DNA from 3 places in the Paenibacillus sp. HJGM_3 genome. Region 1 is predicted to be linked to each of the others. Evidence: riboswitches for the same ligand, from Rfam matches in the RefSeq annotation. Region 1 holds a riboswitch; each other region holds the start of a gene.
The links. A riboswitch is a leader RNA that binds a small molecule or an ion and turns the genes downstream of it on or off. The one in region 1 is predicted to bind cyclic di-GMP.

Region 1 (5,924 bases):
CGATGCCGGGACCCATCGTCGCGATCGCGATGTCCGCCCGGTGCACGTGCCGGGCGGTGAGCAGCGCCGTGAACTTGTTCACGGCTTCATGGGTGCCGCCGTAGGCGTGGCCGTACGTGACCGTGCCGGCGAGCCAGCCGCAGGCGGTCAGCGCGGCGGCATGCCGGCTGTAAGCGAGCGGCAGCGCGCCGCCGTCCGTCATGACGTAGGAGAGCCGGAGGCCACCAACGCCAACGCCAGTGCCGCGCTCGGCCATCAGCCAAGCGCAGGCGATCGGCAGCATGCTGTGCAGCTCGCCGATCAGCACGGGCAGGCCGTCCAGCTGAGGCCGGCCCCGGAACAGCTCGTGGTGCGGGCTGGCCGCCTCTTCTACAGCGAGCACCGCCCGCTGCTGCGGCGTATACCGCAGCTTCATGATGTGGCCTTCTGCCTGCGGTATGGTATCTAGTTCAACCATTCCCTTATGCTCCAGCACGTGGTGAACGAAGTGCATTCCGCCGCTGCCCAGCTTCAGCCTCTCCGCAGTGACATTCAGTACAACTCGAACTCCCGCTCGTACTCGAATCATCCCCGTCTCCCCAGGAAAATGCACCGCCCCTTCCAAATTCCCGTTGCTCATCTGCACTTGAAGCTCCTGGACTCCTGGATGATTCTCTTCGACGGTCACAACAGTCCCTATTGCCCACATGATGGTCATTTCCGCACCCCCTCTCTACTAACAGAGTAGCAGGCGCAACAGTTAATTATGTCTGCAACAGTCTAAAACAGCGTCCCCCGCTGGAACAAATCCGAATTGTCCAGCTTCCATCCGCCACGTTCCGACCATTTCACCTGATACCAATGGTTCTGAAAAATATCCTTGATCAGGTTGTTGCCGAAACTCCGGTCCCGCTGACTGGTCTTCACCAAGTAGGAGCCGTCAGGCTGTAAGGTCGCCGATATCGATTGAATGTCGCTTCTCCATTGTGTGTTTATGAAGTAAGGCGCTAGCACTGGAACACGAACGGCGATAGGTCGGCTCGAATCCAACAAGTCTTGCGTCGCCTTATGCTCGTCCCCTTGTCTTAGATGCTTCAGGAAGCGGACGATAAGCTGCTGAGCCAACACATCCGGTTTGCCGATCCGCACCTGACGCTCCACGCCGTCCCACTCCACTTGCAGATGAAGAGCTTCTCCAATGAAGCGAAGTGGTACGAATGTCGTTCCATCCCGCAACATGGGAGCGACTGACAGCTCCGTGCGTTGATTATCCACCGTCGCTTCCGTACTCCCTAATTGCAAACGGATGTCAACTCCTGCCTTAGTGCCCCGAACGGTCTGGGTCCATTCATCCCAGCCCACATCGAGTCCCAACTTCTCAAACACCGGACGAAACGGAACCATCGTTGTACCTCCATGAATATAGGGTGACTGGGTGAACGCGACATCTTCCCCATTCACTTGAATGCCAATCCCCGCAGGGGAGATACGGAATAACCCAACTCCGTCCATAATACCCAGAACTCCCCCATCCGGAGCTGGAGCCAGCGTACTGACCGTAAGGTTGTTCTCGTTGCGAATAAAACGGAATTGCTCGTTCCCTTCCGCGTCCAGGCCATAAAGATTGCCGCCGCTATCGCTAAAATAGGCATCACCTGACTCATTCCATACTAGATTGCGAGGAACTGTGAATCGCGTGTCTGGGAAGGTGTATGTGTAGCGAACTTGTCCCTCTAAATCCCGCACAACAAGAGCGTTTTCCTGGGGGACTACGGAATAGCTTCCCCCGGGCATGTTTATACTGCGCACAGTTGATGCAGGGACTGCTGCTCTCGAGTCGAATGCAGCCAGCAGCTCGCTTTCGGTGAGCCACTTCTCCCCGTCCAAATACAATCCCTTGTCATTCTGAATGACAACACGGTTCGTTCCCTTATAGCGGAGAGTTTGTTCCGTTGCTTTTTCAACCGATCGAAGCTTGCCGTTTTGGAGATCGATCGTGATATACTCCCCGTCCGTGGTTAACAGAGCCGCCATCTGAATGCTAGGATATACCCTAATACTGAGCAAATTCGTTCTGATACTTTGGCCACTGCCTTCGAACTTGATTCGGTCTGTGTACTTCCACTGGATTCGACCCTCCCGGTCATAACTGACGACTCCTGCCTCCGTAAGGGCAACGATTTGGTCTCCGACAAAAGCAGGCATTGTCGATAAAGTAGGTGGCTCTAAAACCGTCTGATCAAGCAGGATTTGACCGAAACGATTGAGAAGGACGAGTTGTTTCGTCGTAACAGGCTCCATCTTGGAATCTATAACTCTGAATGTCGAGTTATTTCCGGATATTTGTACAATGATATTCCCATTACCAGAAAGATTCATCCTGATGATTTTACTTTGGAATGGCTCCGACATCCATAATTCCTCATTTTCGCTGTTCACAGCATGCACAATATTGCTGTCATCGTAATAATAGAAAGTCCCTTTCCCGTCGGTCATCAATCCTTGCAACCCGTTTCCTCGGTTCATCCATTTCCATACGTAGGCACCGTCTGTTCGGAGAATGGCCTGATTCTGTATCGGCTTACCATACTTATACAGCTGGAAAGGCAAAACTTGATCCAACTCCTCAGTAAGCCGGGCCCCCTCGGCCTCTGCATGCCCGATCCCTATGCCTCCGAATCCGGCACTAACCATTAACGTTAAAGCCATACAGGCTGCACCGAATTTAAATCTCCATTGCTTACCCATTGATAATTCGCCCCTTCTTAATGAATTCACCTATTAATACAGCAAAAAACCAAACAAACTCGGCAACCCGGCGACCATTCCAGCTTCTTTCAGGATTAGGCCCGTGGCTTTGCGTCCTCGCCTTTCGACGAGTTTGCCTTTTCAATTCATCTGGTTCTTTATGCCTATCTTATACAGTCCATACTGCTCGTCTTATTCTTCTGCATTTCCCATAAAAATCCTTCACCAAATCAGAAAAATACAAATAAAGAAGGAATTCTGACGATTTCTGTCGAATCCCATGCGCGAAGTAGTTGGAAATGAAAGGAGTTGCAGCTATGTTGAAAAAGGCCCTTGCCCTTGCTCTAACCGCAACACTATTATGCGCCAGTCCGATTTATGCGGAAGATGCAGCCCCTATCCAGGTGTTCGTGAATCGACATCAGCTTAAGATGGAGCTGCCCCCATTCATTAGGGAGGGAACTACGTTCGTGCCGTTTCGTCCGATTTTCGAGAAGCTGGGATTAATCATTAATTGGGAGGAAAGCTATAAGTCTATCGAAGGCCATAACGCCAATTTTGACATCAAGCTGCAGATTGGAAGCCTTGAGGCACAAGTCAACAATAAACCTTATACGTTGGACTATGCTCCGGTGATTATTGATGGAAATACATTCATCCCGCTTCGTTTTGTAGTTGAGAGTCTCAATGGTATCATCGAGTGGGATGACACTACCCGGACCATCGCCGTGTCAACAACTCTTGAGGAGAAGCTACTCCTTTCCATTGCAAAACAAGACTTGCTCCAGGCCAAAGCCTATTTGAAGCTCGGAGCATATGCCAATTACACAAACGTTGCTAATCAGTCGGTACTGGAGCTAGCGATTGCCAAACTGCCTGCCTTAGTGCCGGATCTGCTTCAAACCGGGGCAGACCCGAATTCCAAGAGCTTGTCCGGCGACTACCCGCTTCATGAAGCCGTTCAGCTGAATCAAGTCGAAGTTGTGACAGCCTTACTAAATGCACAGGCACTAACTTCGGCCAAGGATTCCAGTAATCGGACACCTCTAGAGCTTGCCATAGAGATGCAAGCATCCCCGGCATTGACCAAACTGCTGGAGGAAGCCAAAAACACCCAGTCCACGGCCGCGCCCAAAATGCTATGGCCGGTGCAGGTTAATAACAAGTACGGCTATATAGATCGAGTGGGACATATGATAGTCTCTCCTCAATATGATGCGGCCGAGCCATTCTCAGACGGGATGGCGGTGATTGGTATACATGAACAGAAGACTTGGCTGCATGGTTATATCGACTTATCTGGCAAGGTTGCATTGGAGCCCACATACAGGGCAGCCTATCCATTCTCTCAAGGCCTTGCTCCAGTCTCGATCGTGAACGGCTCGCTGTCCGCCAATACTTTATTTATCGACAAAACCGGAACTGCGCTTACTGGAATCGCCTACAGCTTGGCTTCTCCCTTTCATGATGGGATGGCTGCTGTCATGACTATTCACACTCATCTGGACGAATATAAAATCGGATTTGTGGATTTAACGGGCAAGGAAGTTATACCCCAGCAATATGCATGGGATATTACGCAGTCGCAAGGTTTCAACGAAGGATTGGCGGCCGTCACCAAGGATCGAAAAAACTGGGGGTATATTGATACCACTGGAAAGCAGGTCATTCCGTTTCAGTACTTGAAGGCTAGAACCTTCAGTCATGGCCTCGCTCCAGTAAAAACGAGCGCCGATCCCAAGTCATCTTGGGGATTTATCGATGCTAGCGGAAAGCTCGTTCTAGAGGCGAAATATATGGATGCAAGAGAATTCACGGAGGGCTTGGCCGCCGTAAAAATGGCTACCCCGGACGGAGGAGCGTGGGGGTACATAGATACCAAAGGCACCATGGTCATCCCGCCTCAGTTTGAAAATGCCGACTATTTTCGTGAAGGTGTTGCTGCAGCCAGCAGTTTGGGTGCAGCCAAAAAAAACGGGTACATCAACACGAAGGGCGATTGGGTCATTCAACCGAGTTTTCGTTACGCTTACCCATTCGAAAATGGGATAGCAAGCGTGTCCATAATGAATGGAAAAGAAACGACCAGCCGCTATATCGATCATACGGGACGGTTCATCTGGGAACCGCCCGCTGAAATGTAATTGTTCTGAAATGGCAACAGCCGACTCCTATTGGAGTCGGCTGTCTATTTTTGGCCGCGAGTCCCTAAGCCCCCGCCGCCGTCTCCTTCACAATCGCCACCACAAGCTCAGCCGCGCCGGTCAGCTCCGAGATCGCGATCTGTTCCTTCGTCGTGTGAATGTACTCGTAGCCAACCGCGAGGTTCACGGTCGGAATGCCCATCCCGTTGAACATGTTGGCGTCGCTGCCGCCGCCGGTGTGGAACGTCGAGCCCTTGCGGCCGATCTTTTCAATGGCCTTCAGCGCCAGCTTGACCACGGGTGCGGTCTCATCGTACTTATATCCGGGGTAAATGATCTCGGACTTGAACTCGCACCGCGCCCCCATCTCCGCGGCAGCCGCCTCGCTCGCTCGCCGCATCGCTTCGACTTGGCGCTCCAGCTTGTCGGGCACGAGGCTCCGCGCTTCCGCGTCGAGCTCCACGAGCTCGCAGACGATATTCGTCGCCCCGCCGCCGGCGAAACGGCCGATGTTCGCTGTCGTCTCGCTGTCGATGCGGCCCAACGGCATTTTGGAGACGGCACGGCTCGCGACCTGAATCGCGCTGATGCCATCCTCGGGATTGACGCCGGCGTGTGCGGCTTTGCCATAGAACGTGATGTGAATCTTGGACTGGGACGGCGCCGCCACGGCGATTTCTCCGATATGGCCGCTCGAATCGATCGCATACCCGAACTCCGCTACGAGCTCTTTGGGCGGGTTCGCCGCCATCGCACGGGCGCCGAGCAGGCCGGATTCTTCCCCAGCAGTAATCACGTACTGAATTTTGCCGTGCCGGATGTTCTGCTCCTTCAGCACTTGGATCGACTCGAAGATCGCCGCTACGCCGGCTTTGTCGTCGCTGCCGAGGATCGTCGTCCCGTCGCTGCGGATATAACCGTCGGAGTCGATCTGCGGCTTGATCCCCTTGCCCGGCGTCACGGTATCCATATGGCAAGTGAAGAAAATCGTAGGGATGCCTTCTCCTCCCTCCGAGGCGGGAAGCGTCAGAATCAGGTTCCCGGATCCGTGCC
Region 2 (5,924 bases), on a different contig from region 1:
TAAAAGAGAGCCATTGTCTACTTTTATGTAAGATTCTCATAGCCTATTCGTTTCCCCTATCCTATAGTTTATTCGTCTGCATAAGAAGACGCATCATAACGGTTGCGGCCTGTGCCCGATTGCTAGAATCAACGGGATGAATGCCGAGTGAATCGCCTTCTACCAGCTTTTGTCGAGCGGCAATCGCCACATAAGGCTTCGCCCACTCACTGATGTCGCCCCTATCGGAAAAGGGCAAGATCATATCTGTATCAAGGATCTGCTGGGCTTCTTTCTCTAGGTTAAGCGCACGCACCAGCATAACCATCATCTGTTCACGAGTGATGGAGGCATCAGGATTAAAGTTTCTCCCGTCACCTTGAACCAGGCCCGCTTGATAGGCCGCTTCGACCCAGCCATAGCTCCAGTGGGAAGAATCCACATCTAAGAACGAAGATGAGTTTGGCTTCATTTCCTTAAGCCCTAGGGCTCCACCCAGCATCTTGGCGAACTGTGCCCGGGTTAGTGTGGATTCTGGCGCAAATAGCTCATCCGTCATACCATTCACAACCCAGCGGGAAGCAAGGATTTCGATCGCGTTCTGCGCCCAGTGACCCTGAATATCTTGGAAGCTTACATCATATAGGATGAGAGCGTATACGCCAGGTTTATGAACATCCATGGAGACTTGCTTAGCATCTACCTGTACTTTCCCACCTTCGTACACCCAAGCTCCTGTTGTTTCATCCCATCGGTAGATGCCCAGCTTCATTATTTTTTGCGGAAGCAGCTTCGAGGCATCAAAACGAATGGACAGTGCAAGCAGCTGATTCCCTTGCTCAAAGGAAAGCTTCCAAATCGAGCTGACTTGCTTCATTTGTGGCTGAAACGAACCACTCTTGACTGCGTCATCACCTGGTTCAACAGTAACGAGTGTCTCCTTCGTGTAGGTCCCTTTATTTATAACCAGATTGACCTCTTTGTCTGCTGTTTCCAATTCCCCACCGTCTGCTCCAACCATTCTCTGGACCTTCGTAGAATGCCCAGGTACATCATTGAGAGATCCAGAACCAGGATTATCTGTAGTCTCGGTGCGCACAATAGTTCGATATAAAAGTGTATCTCCCGGCCCCCGAATAACTGCGCTACCACCCACAAGAGAGTACAGCATATTGTCACTCGAGCCCGGGGCAATTTGAAAGGTTTCCGCTTTGGGAAGGTAAGCACCCTTAATGGCAGGCAGCCCGTTCTGATCTTCTATCCAAGCGGCATATGTGTCACTGATTTGAATACCCATGTATTCGACCGTGTTTGGTTTTAACGGCATTAAGTCTCTCGGACCATCCGCTAGATTGTTAATGTCCATCATTACGTATTTATGTTGATATCCTACGTTATGTCTCCACACCGCAAAGGAGCCGTTGAAATTGAGCCAGCCGGTAGAGTTGTCACTTTGTAAATCAACTACTTTCTCCGTCTGCCCGGTTGCAATAGTAAAAAGGCTTAGCCCTTCGTTGTGAGAATTCACAAAAACAACCTTGCCTTTCGCAACAACAGGATTTCTGCCCTTGCCGATCGCTTGTGCCTGTTGGGAGACACTATCATACAGGAACATCCCGAGATTGAGCGGATTATACCATACGACATGCTGGCCATCCGTTCTCGGAGAGGAGTAGGCCCCTGAGATCGCGTTCAGCTTTCGAGTATCGCCTGTTGAGATGTCGTAACCGTAGATATCCCAAAACATGCCACCGGCAAACTGCTCCCACACAACGAGCGATCCGCCAATGGACGGATTACGCTTGGCTTGGTTTGAATAGGTAATAGCGGTAACGGTATTCGTTATTAAATCTCTTACGAATAACTGTGTTCTTCCATCCGCATCGTCATCACCGTAAATCATGTAACTTCCTGATATGCCAATGTCCGACCCAGCAACCGGGGTAGGGGTTGTCATATCCTGGTTGGAGAAGCTTACGGCGGCATTGGTGCCCGGTAGCGGTAGAAGGATCCATAACAACACCCCTAATAGTCCAGCAGCTATCTTTCTTTTTGAAAATAATTGTCTCAAATGCTTGATGCTCATATCCATAACACTCCTTTTTTCTTTGCAAAATAAAAAATCAAGCTCTAAAGAGCAACCCGGCTATCCTCCCATGAGATGTGACTCATGGCTTTCATCAATGACCCTGAGTGCTCTAAGGCGATCAACCCGATTACCGCCAACATCGTTAGAAGGATGACCCTTCCTATTCGCTGCAGCCCTTGTTTGGTTTGTTGCATCCTTCTCTCTCCTCTTTCCGATCGTTTTTGGACAGCAAAAAACCAAGCTCCTAAGAGCAACCCGGCTATCGTGATCGGAAATGTGTGACCGATGGTAGACCCGTGGCTTTGCGCCCCCGACTTTCGTACGAGTTTGCCTTTATTCATAGACTTGGTTTTGCGTCTTCGGAATCATTAACAAACATGTATCTAATAGTTCAAAAGAAGTGTAATCTACTACATATTGCCATAACTTACGCAAAGTTTCTGTGAAATTCGACACATTCTGCTAAAAAACAAAAAAAAGCCCCAGCCGCTATCTATAAGCGACCAGAGCTTCTTAGCCATTTTATTGTTGGGTATTACCTTACTTCGTATCGTCGTCCTCATCATCGTCCTCATCCGACTGACCGGCCTGCAAGCGGCTCAAATATTCCGCCGTCGCCCGATCCCGCTCCCGGCCCTTTTCCTTCAGCCGTTCGATGGCGGGTTGGATGAGAAGGTCGACTTCCTTTTGCACGGTGTAAGACAGATCGTATCGGGTTTGACTCTCGAGGAACGACCCTACCTCCATCAAGGCGTTGTAGCGGTCGAGCTCTTCTCGGGTCAATAATCCGCGAACCTGCACGCTGCAATGTCTCACGGCATTCGCCTCCTACTCTCGGTTAGGCGCAGGAACTTCCATCAGAACTTGCCTTTGCGCAGCACGAGCGGAATGCCGCCGATGGTGTACAGGTAGCGCATGTCGATGAGTTTCTTCATGATCGCCGCGGTACCGCCCTTCAGCTTGCGGCTGCCGACGACACCGATCGCTTCGCCCTTGCCGAGGGAAGCCACGGTGCCTTTGATCGAAGGCTTGAACTCCTTGAGCGGCTGGTTGCGGATCGCAGCGACCAGGTTGCTAGCGGTGGCGATGCCTTGCTGCATGGCGATTTGGGCCGTTGGCGGGAATGGGCGGCCTTGATCATTGAAGATCAGGGAGCAGTCGCCGATGATGAACACATTCTCGTGGCCCGGCGCGCGCAGATACGCGTCTACCTTCACACGGCCGCGCATCGCTTCGAATCCGGCTTGCTCGACGAGCCGGTTGCCGCGGATGCCGCCAGTCCAGATGACCGTCGAAGCCTTGATCACTTCGCCGTCAGCGAGCAGGACGCCATCCGGCGTGCATTCCTTGATCGCCGTGGCTATTTTGAACGTAACGCCTTTATTGGTGAGCACCTGCATCGCATATTCGACCAGCTCCGGATCGAAGCCGGGCAACGCGGTTGGGGCCGCTTCAATATTGTAGATCTTGACAAGCGCGGGATCGACGTCGAATTCCTTGCACAGCTCTGGAATGCGGTCCGCCAGCTCGCCGATGAATTCGATGCCGGTGAACCCGGCCCCGCCTACGACGAACGTCAAATAATCTTTGCGATCCGGCTCGCGCTTGAACTTGGCGAATTGGTATTCGATATGCTCGCGGATCAAGCGAACGCTGTTAATGCTGCGGATATTCATCGCGTATTCGGACAGCCCCGGAATACCGAACGTCTCCGATTCGCCGCCCAGCCCGATCACCAAGTAATCGTACGACAGCGTGCCATCCTCCAAGACAACCTTTCTCTCTTGCGGCTTAATCTGGACGACCGTCGACTTCACAAAATCGATCTTGAATTCGTCGATCAGCTTAGAGATGCTGACACGCGCGTTCTCGGGATTGTCCGTCCCGGCTGCGGGCATGTGCAGATGCGTCGTAATGTAGTGGTAATCGTGCTTATTGACCAGCGTGACGTTGGCTTCGTTGTAATTCAGTTCCTTCTGCAACCGCAGTGCAGTCAGCACTCCACCATAGCCGGCTCCCAATATGACGATTCTTGGCACTGTACTCATTTTGGATCCCTTCCATTTCCGTATCCGTAGTAGTTGTCTCTCTTTTTCGGTTCTCCTGCATTCATTGTGAAAAATTACACAAGCGGGTACAAGAGAGACCGTATGTTCCTTATTCTAAACGTTTCTCGACGTCTTCATAACCTGATTTTGACACGTTTTTTCAAGAATGAACAGTTTGATTTCAACTGCAATCATATCTCGAATGGAGCCTAAATGGCAAGCCATAATTTGTCCAAAAATTGTCGTAACTTGTTACAAAGGGGTTTCCATTCCCCTAGGATGGAGATTATAATAGTAGGGATTGCTTAATGTTGACGGAGGTGTAGTTTGGCGTGTCGAATCAAGATCAAACTCAGGATCAGACCGATATCGTAGTGATCGGGGGCGGTCCTGCGGGCATGTTTGCCGCATTCTATGCAGGTATGCGTCAGGCTTCTGTGAAAATCATTGAAAGCATGCCGCAATTGGGTGGGCAATTGTCCGCGCTCTATCCCGAGAAATATATATACGACGTGGCGGGTTTTCCCAAAGTAACGGCGCAAGAGCTGGTCGACCGACTGCGCGAGCAGATGAAGCTGTTCAGCGGCATCGGGATTCATCTGGAAGAGAAAGTGGTGCAAGTGATCAAAAAGGACGAGCGGAACTTCGAGGTCGTCACGGACAAGCGCACGCATAGCTGCAAATCGGTCATCATCACGGCCGGTGTAGGCGCCTTCGAGCCCCGGAAGCTGGAATTGCCGGAAGCGGCTTCGTTCGAGAAGAAGAACCTTCATTATTTTGTCAGCGATCTGAACCGGTTCAAGGGTCAAAAAGTGCTGGTCAGCGGAGGCGGCGATTCTGCGGTTGACTGGTCTCTGATGCTGGAGCCGATCGCGGAGCAAGTTACGCTCGTTCACCGCCGGGATAAGTTCCGCGCGCATGAGCACAGCGTGGAGCTGCTGAAGCAGTCCAAGGTGAACGTGATTACGCCGGTCGAGATGGAACGCTTGAACGGAACCGACCGGATCGAATCCGTCACGCTCAAGCACGGCAAAACCGGCGAAGAACAGACGATCCCGGTCGATGCGGTGATCGTGAACTTCGGCTTCGTCTCCTCGCTCGGGCCGATCGCCGAATGGGGCTTCGAGATCGACAACGGGTCGATCGTCGTAGACTCGCGGATGGAGACGTCGATTCCGGGGATATTCGCGGCGGGCGACATTACGACGTACCCGGGCAAGCTGAAGCTTATCGCCGTCGGGTTCGGCGAAGCGCCTACGGCGGTGAACAACGCCAAGGTTTATTTCGACCCGGATGCGAAGCTATCGCCAGGGCACAGCAGCAACATGAAGTTTTCATAGTAGAGCGACTTTATTCAGGGCATTCTATCCTAAATGATCCATCCGGATTTTTTAGGAGGAATGCCCTTTGTCATACGGTTGTCCGGTCTGCAACGGCTTGCAGACCTTAACGAAGCATTGTCCCGGGTGCGGCGGTTCGCTCAGCGACGGCGGCCGGGCGGAAGATTATCTCGGGCCGTACTCGCCCTATCGCCCGATCGACGACATGAAGCTGACGAACGGGATTGCCGATCTGGCGAATCACATCTGCGTGCACCAGCTGTACTGCACCACCTGCGGCTTCACCGCGTCGGTGGATGTGCAGGAGTGGCGCATGTAGGTGGACCCCTTCGTTTGAACGAGTATTTCCGAAAATAACGAATGCCCGCCAAAACGGCGGGCACTTTTTTTACCTGGAACCGTTCAATTAGGCAATGCAAGGAGCTCGAAATTATCCAATAATCTTCGTAGACCGTTTGTTAACACTTC
Region 3 (5,924 bases), on a different contig from region 1:
CCCTGATCCTTGAACTTGTCCAGCCAGTCCGACTTCGTTCCCTTTAACGAGGCCGGCAAGCTGAATTTCTCGTCCTTCAGCTTCGCTTGCACCGCCTCCGCCGTCATCGGGATCCAGGTCCCTTTTTTCAAATCGGCGACATACAGGGTACCTTCCTCCAGCAGCTTCGCGTTGTCCCGGCCCAGCAACGGGTCATACTTGCCCTTGCTCACAAACTTGTAGATGCAGGCATCCTTCTTGTCATCGCCTTCATAGACGACAATGTGTCCTTCCTTCGTCAGTCCCATCGCCGTATTCTCGTGATTGAACCGACCGAGGGCGGTATGTTTTTTCAAGTAGCTGCCGTCGAACGGATCGACCTCGATGACCCACCCGTAGTGTGTCGGATTCAATCCGGCCGCCGCGGCCGTCTCGCTGAAGTTCTCTTCGCAGGACAGTACCGTGTTCCAGAGCGTCATGCCGCCGGAGCAGTTCGCGAAGGTACCCCGGGCGCTCATCGCATACGCAGTCGCCTCCGCGCCTCGGGCCGGACCCGTGATGTCGAAATCGGAGAAGCCGTTGATTCGGCGGGCATGCAAAGAGGACTTGTCCACTTTCCAGACACCTTCCTCGTCTTGGAAGATCTCGATGACCGAAGCTCCCTGGTTGTACAGCATCTTGCCCACTTGCTCCTTCGACCACTTGCCGCCCTCTTGCTTGCCCAGCACGAACAGGTTCGTCGCTTCATGATTGGTGAACAAGAGCCCGCGCGTAGCCGAGCCGTCGATCGGGAAGAAGCAGTTGAAGTCGGCGTTATGGCCGAACGTATCCCCCGCCATATTGATCACGTCGCCGTAGGCGGCGACCACGTCGTACTGGAAGCCGGCCGGAATGATCAATTCGTCCGCCGAGGATGCCATAATCGGGTCGAAATGGCCGCTCACCCGATTCGTCTTGAACCCGAACAGATGGTCTGCCGCCGCTTCCGCCTTGTCGCTGACGAGCATGCCGAATCCCGCCGATGCGGCCGCCAGCGCCGCCGCCCCTGTCCCCATGTAACTCAAAAACGTTCTCCGATTCATATCCATCCGAAACTACCTCCTCAATAGGGTTGTCCCCAGCGTAACCCGCTCCTTTTAACCTGGTGTTAAGCGGGTATGAAGATTTGGTAAATTTAGGAGGCGAGTCTTCTCGCTGGCCATGCCAAAAAGCCCCGTCGAGTGACGGGGCCCTAATGCTTACTGCTTTTAAATCATCGATTTGATCAATCCAAGCAGGTTGTCGAACGTGTCGTACAGCTTTTTCGTCTCGTCCTTGTCGGCGAGAATTTGCTTCAGCCGCTCCGGGTTAATGTCGGCCAGCGGCTTGATGCTGTCCTTCACTTTATCCAGGAGGGAGTTAAATTTCTCCACGGATAATGTAGCGCCGAATACATTGTTCTTCTTGGCGTATTCCATGAACTTCTGCTCGAGCTCCGAGCTACCGAACTTCATGTCGACTGCACGCTTGTTGCCGTTCCCGTCACTGACGTAGAACAGGGAGTTGCGATTACCGCCCGAAAGGGCCCGCAGCTTGAACTGGAACGAGTTATCCCCCGAGCCGATCTGGAAATCATAGTTCGGCCGGAACAGGTTGTTCAGCTTTTTGCTCCAGCCCAGGACGAACGAGTCTCCATTGCCGTGGCCGTTCCCATTGCCATTGCCATTGCCATTGCCATTGCCATTACCGTTGCCGTTCCCGTTACCATTGCCGTTTCCATTACCATTACCATTCCCGTTGCCGTTCCCGTTGCCGTTGCCGTTTCCATTCCCGTTACCATTGCCATTACCCGGTCCTGGGATCACCCGGTTGTTCCACGCCGTGATCTGATCCTGAATGGAGCTCCAGAGCGAATCCAGTTTCTGGTTCAGCGTGTCGCCGGCCAGCGTATTGTACTTCCGCTGCACGCCGGTCAGCGTATCGCTTAACCGATCGCTCAGACCCGAAGCAAATTCGCCTTTCACCCCATCGATCCATTGCTGCAAGTGCTGCCGGTAGAGCTGCTTTTCCTGATCGGATATTTTGTCCGGATCTTGCCGGATGGCCGCTTTCACTTCTTTAAAATAATCGTCCGCGTCCAGGTTCAAGCCGGTCTTCCATTCGTTCAGGAACCCGGCCGCATTCTGGTCCCCGGTATTCCGGAATTGAATCGAATCGTTCACGAACTGGGTCAGGGTGGCCTGCACCCCGCTGACGTTGCCGTTCACCTGCTGCTCCAGCGTGCTGCGCAGCCCGGCCGGAGCGCTCGCAAGCGCGTCCAACGCCTGGTTCTTCTTCACTCCCAGCCAACCGCTTATCTGGTTCGCATACGCTTGTTTTTCCGTATCGGTAATATCGTCGGCATCGTTGAAGATGGTAGCGTTAATGCTAGTCAGGAGGTCCGAGGATGACGTATGGAGCGCATCGTCCCACTGGCTGAACGCTTGTCGCGACTGCGTGACGAGGTCGGAGTAGCTATGGATCGCAGCGGTAACACCGGCGCGGTACGTCTCCAGCATGCTTCCCAGCCGATCGCCCGCCTGCTCGAGCAGCGTCCCGCGGATCCCGGTCGGGATGCTCTGCAGCTGATTCGCCAGAGTCGACTGCTGGCTGGACATCCAATCGGTGAACCACTTGTCAAACTGCTGCAAATCCTGGTCGGTGATGTTGCCGTCCAGATCTGCGTTCAATTGGTCCGTCACTCGGGTGAGCAGGTCGGTCGGGCTGGAGAGCCCTTGATTCCACTGCTGGTAGACCGCACGCCCTACCCCGGCCGACGCCGTGTGCGCCGCCACCTCGGAGCGGATATCCACCCACAAGTCGTCTGATATCGAATCGAGCGCCTTATCCGCCCGGGTGAGGAATTTGAGCGAGAGATCTCGATCGAACTTGCGCAGCTGATCCGAGAGACCGTCGTATTGGGCCTCCACCCAATCGTTCAGCTGCTTGCGCAGGGCGGCGAGCCCCTCTTCCCCGAGTTCCCTCGGAGAGGCGTCCAACTGCTGCACGATCTGCTCCATGTATTGGGAGCTCGCGTCCTCAAGTCCGCTCTTCCACGTTTTGAAGATTTGCTTGGCCTCACGATTCGTCACAGAGTCGGGTTTATCCGGTTTATCCGGTTTATCCGGTTTATCCGGTTTATCCGGTTTATCCGGTTTATCCGGCTTCTTGGAAGCGGCCCCTGAAGCAGCCGACTCGGCAGCCGCGTGGGGATGCCGGCTCTTATGGTAAGTCGCTACCAGAGTGTGATCCAGGGCGGCACTGCCGGCTGCGCCCGCTGCCGTTCCTGGGTCGGTCCCTTTCTTCGGCTGAAGCTTGATGTGGTTCTGAGGGGAGGACACATGATAATTCGACCAGTTGATATTCGTCTTCTCGATCATTACGGGGACTCCTTTCTCGCACAAAAAAAGGCCGCGATTTCCAAAGTAGGAAAAAAGCACGGCCGGTTGCATCACTGGCTCCCTGTGTCCCAGATGCCCAAATGCAAAACACGATTCATTGCCTCCGAATATGAAGTTTATTCCATCATACCATGTCGAATCTATTCCCGCTAGACCTATTTTAGTTATTTAGGCCTAATTCATTATATGCATATGCAGGGCCGAAAGTCTTAAGAACTAATCCGCGTACTGAAATGATTCTACGGCCGCCTCCGCACGTGCCGCATTCGCTTCCGTATACGACCGCATCGTTCATTTTGAGCGTAATGGTGTACGTAATATTGTGGCTGCGGAAGACGTACTCGGTCTGCTCGTAAGGAGCTTTTTTCAAGTTATACCGGATCGCGATCTTCTTGCCGCCATCGCCGAACGTCGAATCGTCCGTAATCGTATAGGTGTATTCCGGGTCGTTCTCGTTGCTTTTCTTGTGCCCCTGCTCCAGCTTCTTCATAACATCCTCTACGCTGCTCTTGTCATCGGCCTCCACGGTCAAGGACCCTCCGGTGAAGTTGAAGTTGGCTCGCGGACTATCCTTATAATACGAGCCAGGAGTCGACCACAGCTCCGGGATCCGAACCGAATAGTGGTACTTTTCATTTTTGTATGCATTCGTTCCGTTAGGATCAAGCAGCTCGTCCTCGTCCTGGATATACCCCAGACTGGTGTTCATCGTGTCCTTGCTCACCTTCATGGACTTGACGATCGCGTCGATCAACTCGGCCGCTTCCTGCTCATGGTCGTCCTTTTTGAAATCCACGGAGATCTTATATTTGTATTTGTCCTTAATGAAGTACAGATTCACCTGCGAATTCCATGTATCGCCGCCCATGCGCCACGAATGGCGTACTTGCTTCACCGGCACCCCGTCGGCATTCTCATCTTTCAGCTCGCCGGTTTGTCTGTACTCTTCCGCATACTGACCAGTGAATTGCAGCTCCTCGCGCGCCACCCAGTCCGCCAGCGTATCGCCCGACGAAGCCGACGTCACTTGTACGCTAACATCCTGATCGGCGTCCTCGTTGCTGTATGCCAGCTCTCCGCCGTACTTGTTCTCCTCCCAGCCGGACGGCAGCTCGAACGACAACCCATATTCATTCGTGAAGGTCGTACCGCCTTCTTGGAAGATCGAAATATCCTTCAGCTCCCCATCCTTCGCGTCGAAGCTGAAAGAGAAGCTGTCCAACAAGTCTAGGTAAGCGTTCAGCTTCACCTTGTTTTTGTAATTGTCTTCCGACGTAACGATCAAGGCGATGTAATACACCTTGTCGCCCTTTTGGTAAGCGCGGGCTTGATAGTATTGATCCTCATCCGACTTCGCCACTACTTTGGCGTACGGCACCGGTTCCTGATCCAGGTAGCGCTTCTCGAGCACCGTATCGTCCGACGACATCGCCAGCTTGCGCAGCAGGCCGGTGACGGACAGCTCCTCGCTGATCTTCTCCTCTACCGAGATCGAGATGCCGAACTCCCCTTTGGAATCGCCGAAGGTCACCCGGCTGCCGTCATCGCTCTGAAACGCTTGGATCAATCCGGCCGGATACTTCATCGACCACCCGAAGTGGCTGTCGCCGATCTTCGTCTTGCCTTGATCGTCATCGATATAGCCGCCCTCGGAGTCTTGCACCCAAGATTTGCTCGCGGAAGGGTCTTCTCCAAGAACGACGCTTCGCACAACGGTCTGCCCGCCGGAATGCAAAGTAACACGAAGGGTTTCCTTCGGCAAATACTTCTTCATCAGCTCGTTGTACTCGACGATCGTCTTGACCGAGGCTTGATCGAACGAGACGATAGTGTCCCCTTGCTTAATGCCCGCTTGCGCCGCCGGAGAGTCCGGATCCACGTAAGCGACCTTCAGCGCTTCCTTCGCCGGCAGCCCTACGACCGCCTCCCAGCTCTCTTCCAGCTCCAAGCCCATATAAGGCCGCATCACCTTGCCGTACTTCTCGAAATGCTCCAGCACGTACTGGACGGTATTCACCGGAATGGCAAAGCCGAGGCTCTCCACGGAGTAGTCTACATACTTCTGCGAGTTGATGCCGACGACCTTGCCCTGCATATTGACGAGCGCGCCGCCGCTGTTGCCCGGATTGATCGCCGCATCGGTCTGGAGCAGCTGATAGGGGGACTCCACGGACCGATCCATGCCGCTGATGATGCCGACTGTCACGGAATTGCGGAGCGCGAACGAGATCGGCGTCCCGATCGCCATCACCGTCTCCCCGACTTTAATATCGTTCGGAGCCGCGAACGCAGCGGCCGACAGCCCGATCGCGTCGATCTTGATCAACGCCAGATCGCTCTCCTCGTCGTAATGCGTCGTTTTGCCCGGGTATGTCTTGCCGTCGGAAGTGACGACTACAATGTTCTTCATCGATTTGACGACATGGGCGTTCGTGACGATCACCCCATTGGACTTCACGATCACGCCGGTGCCGTGCGCCAGGTTGAACCGATCGTGATCCGAATCCTTGCCGTCCGTAGGCTTGC

Region 2: it holds a riboswitch for cyclic di-GMP, as region 1 does, so the genes downstream of both, ACI5FR_RS17530 (S-layer homology domain-containing protein) here and ACI5FR_RS30345 (stalk domain-containing protein) in region 1, are expected to answer to the same signal.
Region 3: it holds a riboswitch for cyclic di-GMP, as region 1 does, so the genes downstream of both, ACI5FR_RS19330 (hypothetical protein) here and ACI5FR_RS30345 (stalk domain-containing protein) in region 1, are expected to answer to the same signal.

What each region holds. Positions count from the first base shown of each region.
Region 1 covers NZ_JBJGED010000040.1:8,671-14,594, forward strand. Annotated here, with positions in the region: gene ACI5FR_RS30340 (DUF3866 family protein) at 1-697, opposite strand, end outside; gene ACI5FR_RS30345 (stalk domain-containing protein) at 760-2,727, opposite strand; cyclic di-GMP riboswitch class I at 2,786-2,875, opposite strand; gene ACI5FR_RS30350 (WG repeat-containing protein) at 3,045-4,871, shown strand; gene ACI5FR_RS30355 (M20/M25/M40 family metallo-hydrolase) at 4,936-5,924, opposite strand, start outside.
Region 2 covers NZ_JBJGED010000015.1:103,093-109,016, forward strand. Annotated here, with positions in the region: gene ACI5FR_RS17525 (DUF6531 domain-containing protein) at 1-40, opposite strand, end outside; gene ACI5FR_RS17530 (S-layer homology domain-containing protein) at 62-2,065, opposite strand; cyclic di-GMP riboswitch class I at 2,315-2,410, opposite strand; gene ACI5FR_RS17535 (hypothetical protein) at 2,609-2,884, opposite strand; gene ACI5FR_RS17540 (NAD(P)/FAD-dependent oxidoreductase) at 2,926-4,116, opposite strand; gene ACI5FR_RS17545 (NAD(P)/FAD-dependent oxidoreductase) at 4,449-5,456, shown strand; gene ACI5FR_RS17550 (hypothetical protein) at 5,524-5,775, shown strand; gene ACI5FR_RS17555 (MBL fold metallo-hydrolase) at 5,859-5,924, opposite strand, start outside.
Region 3 covers NZ_JBJGED010000017.1:139,407-145,330, forward strand. Annotated here, with positions in the region: gene ACI5FR_RS19325 (PhoX family protein) at 1-1,067, opposite strand, end outside; gene ACI5FR_RS19330 (hypothetical protein) at 1,227-3,377, opposite strand; cyclic di-GMP riboswitch class II at 3,429-3,512, opposite strand; gene ACI5FR_RS19335 (S1C family serine protease) at 3,559-5,924, opposite strand, start outside.